2 regions of the Sinorhizobium sp. M4_45 genome follow, and region 2 is predicted to be linked to the other one. Evidence: riboswitches for the same ligand, from Rfam matches in the RefSeq annotation. Region 2 holds a riboswitch; the other holds the start of a gene.
The links. A riboswitch is a leader RNA that binds a small molecule or an ion and turns the genes downstream of it on or off. The one in region 2 is predicted to bind S-adenosylmethionine.
Positions count from the first base shown of each region.

Region 1: it holds a riboswitch for S-adenosylmethionine, as region 2 does, so the genes downstream of both, metA (homoserine O-acetyltransferase MetA) here and CN933_RS05855 (O-succinylhomoserine sulfhydrylase) in region 2, are expected to answer to the same signal.

Region 1 is NZ_NWVE01000005.1:154,665-161,721, reverse strand. It holds gene trxA (thioredoxin) at 1-148, opposite strand, end outside; gene CN933_RS15980 (prolyl-tRNA synthetase associated domain-containing protein) at 208-717, opposite strand; tRNA gene CN933_RS15970 (tRNA-Gly) at 975-1,049, shown strand; partial or broken gene CN933_RS15965 (SDR family NAD(P)-dependent oxidoreductase) at 1,144-1,401, shown strand; gene CN933_RS15960 (CobW family GTP-binding protein) at 1,405-2,394, opposite strand; gene CN933_RS15955 (aldose epimerase family protein) at 2,689-3,705, opposite strand; gene metA (homoserine O-acetyltransferase MetA) at 3,786-4,712, opposite strand; SAM riboswitch at 4,776-4,853, opposite strand; gene CN933_RS15945 (RidA family protein) at 4,911-5,291, opposite strand; gene leuD (3-isopropylmalate dehydratase small subunit) at 5,300-5,905, opposite strand; gene CN933_RS15935 (hypothetical protein) at 6,039-6,290, opposite strand; gene CN933_RS15930 (HpcH/HpaI aldolase/citrate lyase family protein) at 6,412-7,057, shown strand, end outside.
Region 2 is NZ_NWVE01000002.1:45,666-52,722, forward strand. It holds gene CN933_RS05825 (aspartate aminotransferase family protein) at 1-739, shown strand, start outside; gene argF (ornithine carbamoyltransferase) at 814-1,725, shown strand; gene CN933_RS05840 (Hsp33 family molecular chaperone) at 2,093-3,085, shown strand; gene apaG (Co2+/Mg2+ efflux facilitator ApaG/CorD) at 3,113-3,505, opposite strand; gene CN933_RS05850 (CDP-alcohol phosphatidyltransferase family protein) at 3,616-4,227, shown strand; gene CN933_RS05855 (O-succinylhomoserine sulfhydrylase) at 4,267-5,451, opposite strand; SAM riboswitch at 5,495-5,573, opposite strand; gene CN933_RS05860 (2'-deoxycytidine 5'-triphosphate deaminase) at 5,649-6,746, shown strand; tRNA gene CN933_RS05865 (tRNA-Gly) at 6,796-6,870, shown strand; gene CN933_RS05870 (transporter substrate-binding domain-containing protein) at 6,948-7,057, shown strand, end outside.

The sequences.
Region 1 (7,057 bases), on a different contig from region 2:
AGGCGGCGGTGGTCGTCTCCCTGATCAGGTCGTCCGGGATCGGGCCGTTCGGGGCGCTCGAAGTGCTTGCCGGCTGTCCGCCGAAGGAGGCCGAGCCCGTCATCTGGGTGCCGAAGGAACCTTGATAGGGATTGTCGCTACCGCTCATTCTTCTCTCCTCGCGGACTTGGGCGTCCGGCTTCATGCATTCGCGCCAAAGATCGTATGTCAGGCCGTCACTTTCAAGACAAGCGGCTCGTGCCCGGTTGCCTCCATGAAGCGCAGCATGTCCTTCGACGCGATCGAGGTCGTCTGGTCGTTGGAGAGCGGATGGCAGTTGACCGTCTCGAACTCCATCAGGGTCTCGTCGAGAATGATCTTCACCTTGCCCTCGGTGTCGTTGATCGCGCCGAAGGCGGTGACGGCGCCCGGTATCACGCCCAGATACTCCATCAGCTTCTCCGGCTTGCCGAAGGAGACCTTGCTTGCAGCGCCGATGATCTGATGAACGGTCTTCAGGTCCACCGTCGCGTGTTCCTCGACGGTCAGAAGGAAATAATTGTCCTTTTTGTCCTTCAGGAACAGGTTTTTTGTATGTCCGCCGGGGATTTCATCGCGCAGCGCCACCGATTCGGCCACCGTGAAGACCGGCGCGTGCCGCTTCGTCCTGTGTTCGATCCCGAGTTCGTCGAGAAAGCGGAAGAGGTCTTCCGCAGTCTTCGGCTCAGCCTTGCTCATGCTCCATCCTTCCTGCCGTCGCGATTTTCTCTCGGCCTGCTTTAAAGAGGAGCGAGAGGTTCCGCAATCTCATGCGCGGCGCAGCGCGGCCGGAAACGCGGCGTTCCCGGTCATCGAACGCGCTCGCGAAAAAAATCTTGGCATCCGCGTCATTTCCCTGTTGCATTTGAAAAGGGCTTAGGCCATATAGCGCCCGTCGCCGCAAGACGGGCGACACCCCTGGTCCACCGACTACCCCCGGGCCTGGGTTCTAATGAGCGGGTGTAGCTCAGGGGTAGAGCACAACCTTGCCAAGGTTGGGGTCGGGCGTTCGAATCGCCTCACCCGCTCCAAATTCCTCGGACAATTCAGCAGATTGATGAGCCCTTCGGGCATTCTCGTTCGCCCCGCCGTGCTACAGCGGGAGCGATGCGGCATTTTTCCGTGACGCGCGTGCTGGCACAGGAAGTGGGTGCCGACGGGATCACCGCCAACTGCGTGTGCCCCGGAATCGTCCTCACCGATATGGGGCGGGTCAATCTCGACGATCCCGCGGTCAGGAGGACGTGGCAGGACAAAACCGCCATGCGTCGCATCGGCGATCCCGAGGATGTTGTCGGTGCGGTGGCCTTCTTTGCTTCGGACGATGCGGCTTTCGTGACCGGCCAGACGCTGAATGTCGACGGCGGCATCGTGCTGAGCTGACGACTATCCGACGTCGGCCGCGCTCGCGCAGCATGCCACGAAGCCGTCGGCGATGATGTCCTTCGGAAGGTTGAGGCCGATGAAGACGAGGCGCGAAACGCGCTCTTCGCCCGCCTTCCAGGGGCGCTGGTGGTCGCCTTCCACCAGCATGTGGACGCCTTGGACGACATAGCGGTCGGTGTCGCCGGCAAAGGCGATGATGCCCTTCATCCGCAGCATGTCCGTGCCGAAGGCCCGGGCGGTCGTCTGTAGCCAGCGGAAGAATTTTTCCGGGTCGACGGGTCGGCGTTCGACCAGAGAGAAACTCGTGACATGGTCGTCATGCTCGTGACCGTGGTCCGCTTCGAGAAAGTCGGGCTCGACCTCGAGAATGCGGTCGAGATCGAAGGCATTGCGATCGAGAAGGCTGGCGATGTCGAGATTGCAGCGCTGCGTCCTCAGGATGCCGGCCGTCGGGTTGATGCGGCGGATGCGATCCTCCACGGCCTGCAGCCCTTCGGGCGATACGAGATCGGTCTTGTTGAGGATGATCGTGTCGGCGAAGGCCAATTGCTCCTGCGCTTCATGTGCGCGGTCGATCTCGCCGAGAAGGTGCCTGGCATCGACGACGGTGATGATGGAGTCGAGCCGTGTCTTGGAGCGGACATCCTCGTCGACGAAGAAAGTCTGGGCGACCGGCGCGGGGTCGGCGAGGCCCGTCGTCTCTATCAGGATGCCGTCGAACCGCTCGCGCCTGCGCATCAGCGCCTCGATGATGCGGATCAGGTCCCCGCGCACCGTGCAGCAGATGCAGCCATTGTTCATTTCGAACACCTCCTCGTCGGCATCGACGATGAGATCGTTATCGATGCCGACCTCGCCGAACTCGTTGACGATGACCGCGAACTTCTTGCCATGCGGCTCGGAGAGGATGCGGTTGAGAAGCGTGGTCTTTCCTGCTCCGAGATAGCCGGTGAGGACGGTGACGGGGGTGGGGACAAGCTGATCGGGCATTGACGAGAACCTCACTGTCGCATGGACGGCCGGAGGCAATGCTCCGGCTTCGTGGATACGTTATTACATTTCGTTTTATTGAACGTAATAACGTAACATCGCCGGGAGTTGTCAAGTCAGATTCTGACACTGAAACGCTGGGGCTCTCTTCTTTCCTTTGCGGCAGCCGAATTCGTCACCGGTCTCACGCTGCCGGTGGGTGTTGGCGGTTATCGGTCGGATAGGAGCGACAGGAAGCGTTTCACTGTTCGATGAAACGGTGAAACTGAAAGTGCTCTAACGGCCTGCCCTGCCTCAGCTTTTCGTAAAAACGTAATCCGTTTCCTGCCGGAGCGTTTCGCCGGGTCTCAGCACCGCCTTCGGGAAACCTTCGTGGTTCACCGCATCGGGCCAGATCTGGGTTTCCAGGCAGAAGCCGGCGAAGGGGCCGTAACGGCGGCCGTCGAGGCCGGGAACCGGTACGTCGAGCTTTTCTCCGGTATAGAGCTGCACGCCGGGCTCCGTGGTCAGCACTTCCAGCGACACACCGGAATTGATGCTGCGTACCAGCGCCACGGAGCGTTTCTGCGTCCGTTCCGGCGAGAGGCAGAAATTGTGGTCGTAAGCGATCCCGTCGCCGTCCAGCTGCCTTCTCAGCGAGGTCATTTCGCGCAGATCGAAGGCGGTGCCGGCGACGGGGCGGATCTCGCCCGTCGGAATCTGCCGTTCATCGGTGGGCAGGTAGTGGTCTGCCGCAATCATGATGTCATGGCCGAATGCGTCCGCGCCGCCGTCGAGGTTGAAATAGCTGTGCTGACAGACATTGGCGAGGGTCGGCGCGTCGGTCTGAGTTTCGTAGACGACGTTGAGCGTGCCGCCCGGTTTCAGCGTATAGGTGCAGGTGATCGTGCAATTGCCCGGATAGCCGGCGCGGCCGTCCGGATCGGTGATCTCGAGCGTTACGCTGTCTTCGGCCCGCCTGAGGATCGACCAGTTGCGCTTGGCGATATTGTCGCTGCCGCCGTGGAGATGCGTGGCGCCCTTCTCATTGAGCTCGAGTTGATAGGCCTTGCCTTCGAGCACGAAGCGGCCACCGCCGATGCGGTTGGCGTTGCGCCCGGGCGTGGCGCCGAAATAGGAGGAATGGGCCGGATAGCTTTCGAAATCCTCGAAGCCGAGCACGAGCGGGGCTGCATGTCCTTCGAGCCGAAGATCCTGGATGACCGAGCCCCATGTGATCACCGACGCCGTCAGCCCACCGCCCTGAAGCGTCACGCGCTGTACGGGCTCGCCGGAGGGCAGGTGGCCGAAGATTTCCGTGTCTGTTCCCATGCATCTCCCCATTTCCGCGAGTCGGCGTCAACCTGCTGCATTTCCGCCGAGGCGGCAACCGGAAAGTCATACTTTTTACGTCAACGCGCTTCGGTTCCGATCTTCGCCAGCTCGTAGGGCGTCGTCTGGTAAATCTCGTTGATCCAGTTGCCGAAGAAGAGATGTGCATGGCTGCGCCAGCGGTTCTGCGGCGGAAGTGCGGAGTCATTGTGCGGGAAATAGTCGTGCGGCAGCTTGATCGGCACGCCGGCATCGACGTCGCGGAAATATTCCTCCGACAGGGACGTCGAATCATATTCGACGTGATTGAACATGTAGAGCCGGTTGCCTTTCTTCTCGTGCACGAGGCAGACGCCCACTTCCTTTGATTCCATCAGGATTTCGAGATCCGGCACCCGGTCGATATCGGCGCGGCGCACCTCGGTCCAGCGCGAAACGGGCACGGCGAAATCGTCGGAAAAGCCGTTCAGATAGACCGAAGAGGGCTGCAGGTTCTGGTGGCGGTAGACGCCGAAGGCTTTTTCCTTCAGCGGATATTTCGGAACACCGTGGAAATGGTAGATCGCAGCCATCCCGCCCCAGCAGACGTTCAGCGTCGAATGGACGTTGGTCGTCGTCCAATCGAAGATGCGCTGCAGCTCCTTCCAGTAGGTGACCTCTTCGTATTCGAGCGTCTCGATCGGCGCGCCGGTGATGATGAAGCCGTCGAACTTACGGGCCTCCACCTCCTCGAAGGTCTCGTAAAAGGCGAGCAGATGTTCTTCGGGCGTGTTCTTCGGCCGGTGGCCGTTGACGCGGACGAGCGTCAATTCGACCTGAAGCGGCGTGGCGCCGATCAGCCGCGCCATCTGGATCTCGGTCTTGATCTTGTTGGGCATCAGGTTCAAGAGCCCGATCTGCAGCGGCCGGATGTCCTGGCGGACCGCCTCGGTCTCGGTCATCAGCCGCACACCCTCGTGAACGAGAGTTTCGAAGGCGGGCAGCGTATCGGGTATCTTGATGGGCATGGGCGTCCACTCGATCAATACAAAAAAACCGGCGGCGAAACGATCGCGACCGGTCCTCGGAAATCCATTGTTCCCTCGGCCCTTTAGCGACTTCTTTAACGTGGCTGCAAGCCGGCCGGCCAAATCACCACGGATCGTAGATAGCGCGAGGAGGGCCGCGCGGTCAATGAAAAAGGATTCGCCGGCGTCGGGGCGGCCTTATCCCCGAAATGCCGTAACCTCGATCTCGATCAGCATTTCCGGGCGGATGAGGTCGCAGACGATCATCGTCGCGGCCGGGCGGATCTCGCCGAAGGTCTCGCCGAAGATCGGGAATACGCGGTCGGCAAAGCTGGCATCGGTGACGTAGTAGTGGTTGCGAACGACGTCCGACAGCGAGAAGCCGGCTTCCTTCAGGGCGCCTTCGATCGTCTTCAGGCAGTTGCGGGCTTGTTCCTCCACCGTTTCCGGCATGGTCATGGTGGCGTAGTCGTAGCCGGTCGTGCCGGAGACGAAGCACCAGTCGCCCTTCGCGACGGCACGCGAATAACCTGCCGTCTTTTCGAAGGGCGAACCGGACGAGATGAGCTTGCGCGTCATCCGACAGCTCATGCCCAGGGGCGGGAAGCGGCGGTCGCCTTCTCGTAATTGTCGATGGAGCGGCCTTTTTCGAGCGTGAGGCCGATATCGTCGAGGCCGTTCAGCAGGCAATGGCGCTTGAAGGCATCGACCTCGAACTTGATCGAGCCGCCGTCCGGACCGGTGATCTCCTGCGCTTCGAGATCGACCGTGAGAATGGCATTGGAGCCGCGGCTGGCGTCATCCATCAGCTTGTCGAGGTCTTCCTGGCTGACGACGATGGGCAGGATGCCGTTCTTGAAACAGTTGTTGTAGAAGATGTCGGCGAAGGAGGTCGAGATGACGCAGCGGATGCCGAAATCGAGGAGCGCCCAAGGTGCATGCTCGCGCGAGGAGCCGCAGCCGAAATTGTCGCCGGCGACGAGAATCTTGGCGTTCTGATAGGCAGGCTTGTTGAGAACGAAGTCCGGGTTGGGGGTACCGTCCTCGTTGTAGCGCGCCTCGGCGAAAAGCCCGGTGCCGAGACCGGTGCGCTTGATCGTCTTCAGGTAATCCTTCGGAATGATCATGTCCGTGTCGATGTTGACGACGGGCAGGGGAGCGGCAACGCCGGTGAGCTTGACGAACTTGTCCATGACTTGGCCTTCGATTTCAGCGGAAATGTTCGAGAAGCGTTTAGATCAGTTTTGCGCCGAAATGAAGGAGAATCTGCTTTCATGGAGCGGGATGCGGGCGGAAACCGCTTCTCCCGCTTCCGGCAATCCGATTCTAAAGATCGATGATCGTCCCGCGCCCGTCGTTCCACACCCGCATCTCGCGCTGAGTGCTTCCCGGATTGGCGCGTGCGCCCGCTCGAGCATGCACGGGCCGTCCGTTGAGCTTGGCGGCGATCGCGCTGCCGACCGCAATAATGGCGGCGATCCCAGCGAGCGCCAGGGCGAGCGAGGCGGTGAACACGAAGGCCACCAACGTTATGGTGATGGCGGCGGCCGTGAAGAGAACAGAGCGGATGCTTTGCATGATTGTCACCTTTCTGCTCGGCATGTGGGTGCTGGCCACGCCGCTTGCAAGAGGGTCCGCCCGTCTCGTCTTGCGCAAAGGTTGAAAGGCAGGCACAACGAACGGCATGACAGGGAACGGCATGAGAGCGATCGACCACCATCCCGTGCGGCTGCGCCGCTCGGTGCTTTCGGTTCCGGCCGACAATCAGCGCGCGCTCGCCAAGGCTTGTGAATTGGCCGCGGACGCCGTGATCTTCGACCTCGAGGATTCCGTCTTGCCGGACCGCAAGGCTGCGGCGCGCGATGCGCTCGTCCGGCATCTTGCCGGCAACCGGCCGCAGGGCGAAACGGTCATCCGCGTCAATGCGGCGGGCTCCGGCTTCGGCGAGGCCGATCTCGCAGCGGCTCTTGCCGCGCGGCCCGATGCTATCCTCCTGCCCAAGGTCGAAAGCCCCGCCGATATTCAGGGCGCGCTCGATTGGCTTGCGGAAAGGGACGCGCCGGATGAGCTGAGGCTCTGGGCGATGATCGAGACGCCGCGCGGGGTCGTGAACGGGCCGGCGATCGCCGAGACCGGCCGCACCTCCGGCGGCCGGCTGGACTGCTTCGTCGTCGGGCTGAACGATCTTCGCAAGGAGACGGGCGTGCCCGCCTTTCCGGGCCGGACCTATCTCGTTCCGTGGCTGATGCAGATCCTTCTTGCCGCGCGCGGCAGCGGGCTCGACGTCATCGACGCGGTCTTCAACGATTTCCGCGATCCGGAAGGCTTCGAGGCGGAGTGCCGGC
Region 2 (7,057 bases):
GGCGCCGGGCTTCTATCAGGTCCCCTTCGGCGATATCGCGGCGGTCAAGAACGCGATCAATGAAGAAACCGCGGCGATCCTCGTCGAGCCGATCCAGGGCGAGGGCGGCATTCGGTCGGCATCGAAGGAATTCATGCAGGGGCTGCGCGAACTTTGCGACGAGTTCGGCCTGCTTCTGATCCTCGACGAGGTCCAGTCCGGTGTCGGCCGGACCGGCAAGCTCTTCGCCCATGAATGGGCTGGCATCAAACCGGATATCATGGCCGTAGCCAAGGGCATCGGCGGCGGCTTCCCGCTCGGCGCTTGCCTCGCGACGGAAGCGGCGGCCGCCGGCATGGTGGCGGGCACGCACGGTTCGACCTATGGCGGCAACCCGCTCGCAATGGCGGTCGGAAATGCCGTGCTCGACGTCGTTCTCGCCGAAGGCTTCCTCGATCAGGTGCGCGAGGTGGCTCTCGTCTTCCGTCAGGGGCTCGCCTCGCTGAAGGATCGTTTTCCGGACGTGATCGAGGAAATCCGCGGCGACGGGCTGATGCTCGGCATCAAGGCGAAGGTGCCCTCCGCGGACCTTTTGAAGGCGATCCGCGCCGAGAAGCTGCTCGTCGTCCCGGCCGGCGAAAACGTGCTGCGCCTGTTGCCGCCGCTGATCACCACCTCCGCGGAGGCGCGCGAAGGACTGGCACGGCTCGAACTCGCCGCGGAGGCGGTGAGTGGCAAGAGCGGCAACGCCGCGGCTTGAATGCCCCGACGTTTCGGATCGATCCGGCCCGGGCGGGGCCGACAAACGGATTCTACGACAGGAAACAAGGCAGTATGACCAGACACTTCCTCGATCTCTCGGCCATGACGGCCACCGACCTCAGGACCATCATCGACGATGCCCGCGTCCGCAAGTCGGCGACCAAGGCAGGCACTGCCGAGAAGCCGCTTGCCGGCAAGATGCTCGCGATGATCTTCGAGAAGCCGTCCACCCGCACGCGTGTTTCCTTCGATGTCGGCATGCGCCAGCTCGGCGGCGAGACGCTGTTTCTGTCGGGTACGGAAATGCAGCTCGGCCGGGCGGAGACGATCGGCGATACGGCGAAGGTCCTGTCGCGCTATGTCGACGCGATCATGATCCGCACGACCGATCACCGCCGGCTTCTGGAAATGGCGGAGCATGCGACCGTGCCGGTCATCAACGGGCTCACCGACGATACGCACCCGTGCCAGATCATGGCCGATATCATGACTTTCGAGGAGCACCGGGGACCGGTCAAGGGCAAGACGATCGCCTGGACCGGCGACGGCAACAACGTGCTTCACTCCCTGATCGAGGGCTCGGCGCGCTTCGGCTACCGCATGAACATGGCCGTGCCGCTCGGCTCCGAACCGCATGACAAGTTCCTGAACTGGGCGCGCAACAACGGGGCCGAGATCCTGCTCAGCCACGAGGCGGAGCAGGCGGTTGCCGGCGCACACTGCGTCGTCACCGACACCTGGATCTCGATGAACCAGGAACATCGCGCCCGCGGTCACAACGTCTTCCAGCCCTACCAGGTCAACGGCGCACTGATGAAGCATGCAGCGCCGGACGCGCTGTTCATGCATTGCTTGCCGGCGCACCGCGGCGAGGAAGTGACCGATGAGGTCATCGACGGCCCGCAGTCGGTGGTCTTCGACGAAGCCGAGAACCGGCTGCACGCGCAGAAATCGATCCTCGCCTGGTGCATGGGCGCGGTGTGACGGCTGAAGGCGGGCGCGAGGCGTTCTCTTGAAATCTGGACGGTGCAACACGATTTAGAGCGGTGAGCGGGGCCTTCCGATCGTCAAATCGGCCAGTCGCCCCACGCCGGCTATCCTGCGCTTGGCGCCCTGCGGGGTGCTTTAAGGCAGAGCAAATGCCGACGGAGAAATTCGTCCATGACGGGATCAAATGGAATGGCGGGCGGTTGTACCGGTGCGCGCCGGTGCACTCGATGCAAGCCGTGCCGGAAATCAAGAGGAACGAGCGGTTTCCATCCGCATCCCGCATGCAGTTTTTGGAATGGGTCATGGCCACATCCCGGATTGAATCGATCCGCGTGACTATGGTCGAGGCAAGGAGCAAGCGATGACAGAAACAGCGCCGGGACTTGGCGAGTTCGATTTTGCCGGTGACGATCACGTCGTGCCCTTTCAGGTCGAGGGACTCGACGTGCGCGGCCGCGCCGTCCAGCTTGGTCCGATGCTCGATGCCATTCTCGAGCGGCACGGTTACCCGCTTCCTGTCGCGCGGCTTGTCGCCGAAACAGTGGTGCTGACGGTCCTGCTCGGCACGTCTCTGAAATTCGAAGGCAAGCTGATCGTTCAGACACAGGGCGATGGACCGGTCGATCTCGTGGTTGCGGATTTCTCGACGCCGGACCGCGTCCGCACCTATGCGCGCTATGATGAGGAGGCGCTCGCCGACGCCGAAAAGAGCGGGCGCGTCCAGCCTCATGAATTGCTGGGCAACGGCGTCCTCGCCTTCACGATCGACCAGGGTGCGCATACGCAGCGCTATCAGGGTATCGTGGCCCTTGACGGGGCAACGCTCGAGGACATCGCCGGCGCCTATTTCCGCCAGTCGGAGCAGATACCGACCAGGGTGCGCCTCGCCGTTGCCGAGCTTCTCGACAAGGACGAGAACGGCAAGCCGCGGCACCGCTGGCGCGCCGGCGGCATGGTCGCGCAGTTCCTGCCCGACGCGCCGGACAGGATGCGCCGGGCGGATCTGCCGGGCGGCGATGGTGACGAAGGCCACGAGGATTTCTTCGACGAGGACGACCTCTGGGCGGAAGCCAAGGTGATGGTCGAGACGATCGACACCGATGAACTCACCGATCCGACGGTCGGTACCGAGCGATTGCTGTACCGTCTGTTCCATGAGCGCGGCGTGCGCGTCTATGAGCCGCAGGCGGTCTACGATCGCTGCAGCTGCTCGCGCGAGAAGATCAAGGACGTTCTGGTGGGGCTCGGCAACGAGGATATCGAAGCCAGCGTCGAGGACGGCCTGATCAAGGTGACCTGCGAGTTCTGCTCGACGACCTACCGCTTCGAGGCGAGCGAAGTCCGCCCGCAATAGGGCAGCCGCGCTGAATTGCGCGCTGGATCAATTAAGCGTGCGGACGAGGCCCGGTGAATCGAGCGAGAAGGCGGGAATGGCGACGTCGAAAGTCTCCCCGCCTTCCGCCTCCATGCTGTAATGGCCGAACATCACGCCGGAGGGCGTATCCAGCGGGCAGCCGGAGGAGTACTCGTAGGTATCGCCGGGGTTGAGCAGCGGCTGCTCGCCGATCACGCCGGGGCCGCTCACCTCGTCCACCTGACCGTTCTCGTCGGTAATGTGCCAGTAGCGGGTCATCAGCCGGACCGCGCGCCCGGAATGGTTCGCTATGATGATGCGATAGCCCCAGACATAGCGGCTGTCGTCGGGGTCCGACTGTTCTTCCAGGTAGTACGGCTCGACCGTCACTTCGATGTCGCGTGTCAGCGCGCGGTACATGTGCAACACCCTGTTTCAAATCCGTACGCGTATTCTACAGCAATATGGTTTCGTCAAGAATAACGGCGAGATTGTGCGAGTGGTATCAAATTTCCCAGGAGGCAACGGCCATGTTTGACGGCGCGCTTCGCAGGCGGCTCGATCCGATTCTGGACAGGTTCGGCGCCGCACTGGCCGGCCGCGGGGTCAGTGCCGATGCCGTCACGATCCTCGGCCTTTGCCTTGGCCTTGCGGCAGCCCTGCTCATCGGTCTCGGCGCTTATCTGCCCGCCGCCGCCCTGATCCTTGTGAGCCGGCTCTGCGACGGCCTCGACGGAGCCGTCGCCCGCGCGAGCCGGAAAACGGATTTCGGCGGCTTTCTCGACATCGTTCTCGATTTCACCTTTTACGGGGCCGTCCCACTCGGTTTCATCATCGCAGATCCGGCTGCAAACGGTCTCGCCGGCGGATTTCTGCTCTTCGCCTTCTATGTCAACGGCGCGAGCTTCCTCGCCTATGCCGTGATGGCCGAGAAGCGCGGCCTGACGACCGAGGTGCGTGGTGCGAAGTCGCTCTACTTCACGACGGGGCTCGCAGAGGCGACGGAGACGATCGTCCTTTTTCTGCTGTCGTGCCTGTTGCCCGGGTGGTTCCCCTTGTTCGCAACCGTCTTCGCGCTCGTCTGCCTCTATACCGCGCTGTCGCGGATCGTTCTCGCAAGACTGACGTTTCGGCGAGACTGACGACAAAGCCCGCTGACGCGGGCTTCGTCATGGTGTCGGTCAGGCGTTTACGGCCTTCAGCGCCCGTGCGAAATCCTCGATGAGGTCTTCGCTGTCCTCGATCCCGGCCGAGAAGCGCACCGTTCCGGCGGAAATGCCGAGTTCGGCGCGGGCTTCGTCGGTGAGGTTTTTGTGGGTGGTCGTCGCCGGATGGGTGATCAGGCTCTTGGAATCGCCGAGATTGTTGGAGATCCGGATGATTTCAAGCGCGTTCTGCAGGGCGAAGGCTGCTTCCTTGCCACCCTTGAGCTCGAAGGCGACCAGCGTCGAGCCGCCGCTCATCTGCTTCGCAATGATGTCGGCCTGCGGGTGATCCTTGCGGCCCGGATAGATGACGCGGGCGACCTGCGGCTGCTCCGCGAGGAAATCGGCGATGCGGCGGGCGCTTTCGGTCTGCTGCTTGACGCGCAGCGGCAGGGTCTCGATCCCCTTCAACAGCGTCCAGGCGTTGAAGGGCGACATGGCCGGGCCGGTGTGACGGAAATAGTCGTGCAGGTTCTCGTCGATCCACTGCTTGTCGGAGAGCACCACGCCGCCGAGGCAGCGCCCCTGGCCGTCGATGTGTTTCGTCGCGGAATAGACGACGACATGGGCGCCAAGCTCCAGCGGTTTCTGGAACAGCGGCGTCGCGAAGACGTTGTCGACCACCACCTTGGCGCCGATCTGATCGGCGAGCTTGGCGACGCCGGCGATGTCGATCACTTCGAGCGTCGGGTTGGTCGGGCTTTCGAGAAAGAAGACCTTGGTGTTCGGACGCACCGCGTCTTCCCAGTTCTTGAGATCGCGACCGTCGACCAGGGTGCACTCGACGCCGTATTTCGGCGCCAGCGTTTCCACGACCCAGCGGCAGGAGCCGAAGAGCGCCCGGGCCGCGACGATGTGGTCGCCCGCCTTCACCTGGCACAGGATTGCCGCGGAAACCGCCGCCATGCCGGAGGCGGTGGCGCGCGCGTCTTCCGCCCCTTCGAGCATGCACATGCGCTTCTCGAACATGTCGTTGGTCGGACTGCCGTAGCGCGCATAGATGAAACCGTCGGTCTCGCCCTTGAACCGGGCCTCCGCCGCTTCGGAGCTGTCGTAGACGAAGCCTTGCGTCAGAAAGATCGCTTCGGAGGTCTCGCCGTACTGGGAGCGGAGCGTTCCGCCGTGGACGAGTTGGGTTGCCGGGCGCCAATTCTTGCTCATGAGAACGTCACTTTCAAAAACAAAAAAACCGGCCGCGAAACGACCGGTTTGACACCCGGCCTTTTTAGCTACTTGTTTAACGTGGCTGCAAGCCGACCGGCCAAATCACCACGGGATAAAGCTCCAATACTGCGTGGCCGCGCTTGCGTCAATTCCCGGAGTTTGGTTTTGTCTGGCAACTGTAAATGAGGATCGGAATGGGGCGCGACACAGGGATTTTGGCCGACCGCGCAATTGCTGCGCTGTATGCCTCGGGACGACTGAAGAGCGAGAAGGCGCTGGATGATGACCAGATCCAGCCGGCCAGCCTCGATCTTCGCCTTGGATCCAAGGCGTTCCGCGTCCGGGCGAGCTTCATGCCCGGCCCTTCTCATCTGGTCGCCGACAAGCTCGACCGGCTCAAGCTGCATGTCGTCGATCTGAGCGAAGGCGCCGTGCTCGAGACCGGCTGCGTCTACATCGTGCCGCTGATGGAAAGCCTGTCGCTGCCGGCAGACATGTCGGCCTCCGCCAATCCGAAGAGCTCGACCGGCCGCCTGGATATCTTCACACGCGTGATTACCGACAGGGCGCAGGAGTTCGACAAGATCCCGGCGGGCTACAGCGGACCGCTCTATCTCGAAATCAGCCCGCGAACCTTTCCGATTGTCGTCAGGCGCGGTTCGCGGCTTTCGCAGATACGCTTCCGCATAGGCCACTCGGTTCTTTCCGAGCAGGAGCTGCTGGCCCTGCACGAAAGCGACGTGCTCGTCGCCAGTGACCGGCCGAACGTTTCCGGCGGCGGCATTGCCCTTTCCATCGATCTCAAGGGCACCGGACCGGACGGCCTGATCGGCTACCGCGGCAAGCATCACACATCGGTGGTCGATGTCGACAAGAAAGCCCAGCATGCCGTTTTCGACTTCTGGGAGCCGCTCTACAGCCGCGGCCGCGACGATCTCGTGCTCGACCCGGACGAGTTCTACATCCTCGTGTCCCGCGAAGCCGTCCATGTGCCGCCGCGCTATGCCGCCGAAATGACACCCTTCGACCCGCTCGTGGGCGAGTTCCGCGTCCATTATGCCGGCTTTTTCGATCCCGGATTCGGCCATGCGTCGGCCGGCGGCAGCGGCAGCCGGGCGGTGCTCGAGGTCCGCAGCCATGAGGTACCGTTCATTCTGGAGCACGGGCAGATCGTCGGCCGTCTCGTCTACGAGCACATGCTGGAACGTCCGGAGGGACTTTACGGCCTCGATCTCGGCTCCAATTATCAGGCGCAGGGCCTCAAGCTCTCCAAGCATTTTCGCGCCGAGTGAGCATTGTGCTTGACAGATCGCGGCTGTTGAGGAAATTTCCGGTTCTGTCGCGGGTGTAGTTCAGTGGTAGAACGCCAGCTTCCCAAGCTTGATGTCGTCGGTTCGATCCCGATCACCCGCTCCAATTCCTCCATTCATAGAGGCGCCATAGCGCTGCGGATTCTCTGGATATTGGTACTGTCGGCCGTTCTCGCCCGGGGTTTGGCCTTGGCACAGCCGAAGGAACTGCCCCGGCTGTTCGATGCCCGCGAACGGATTGCGAAGCCGGACCTCAGCGGCCTTGCCAGGCTCCGTTTCCTGACCACCGTCGA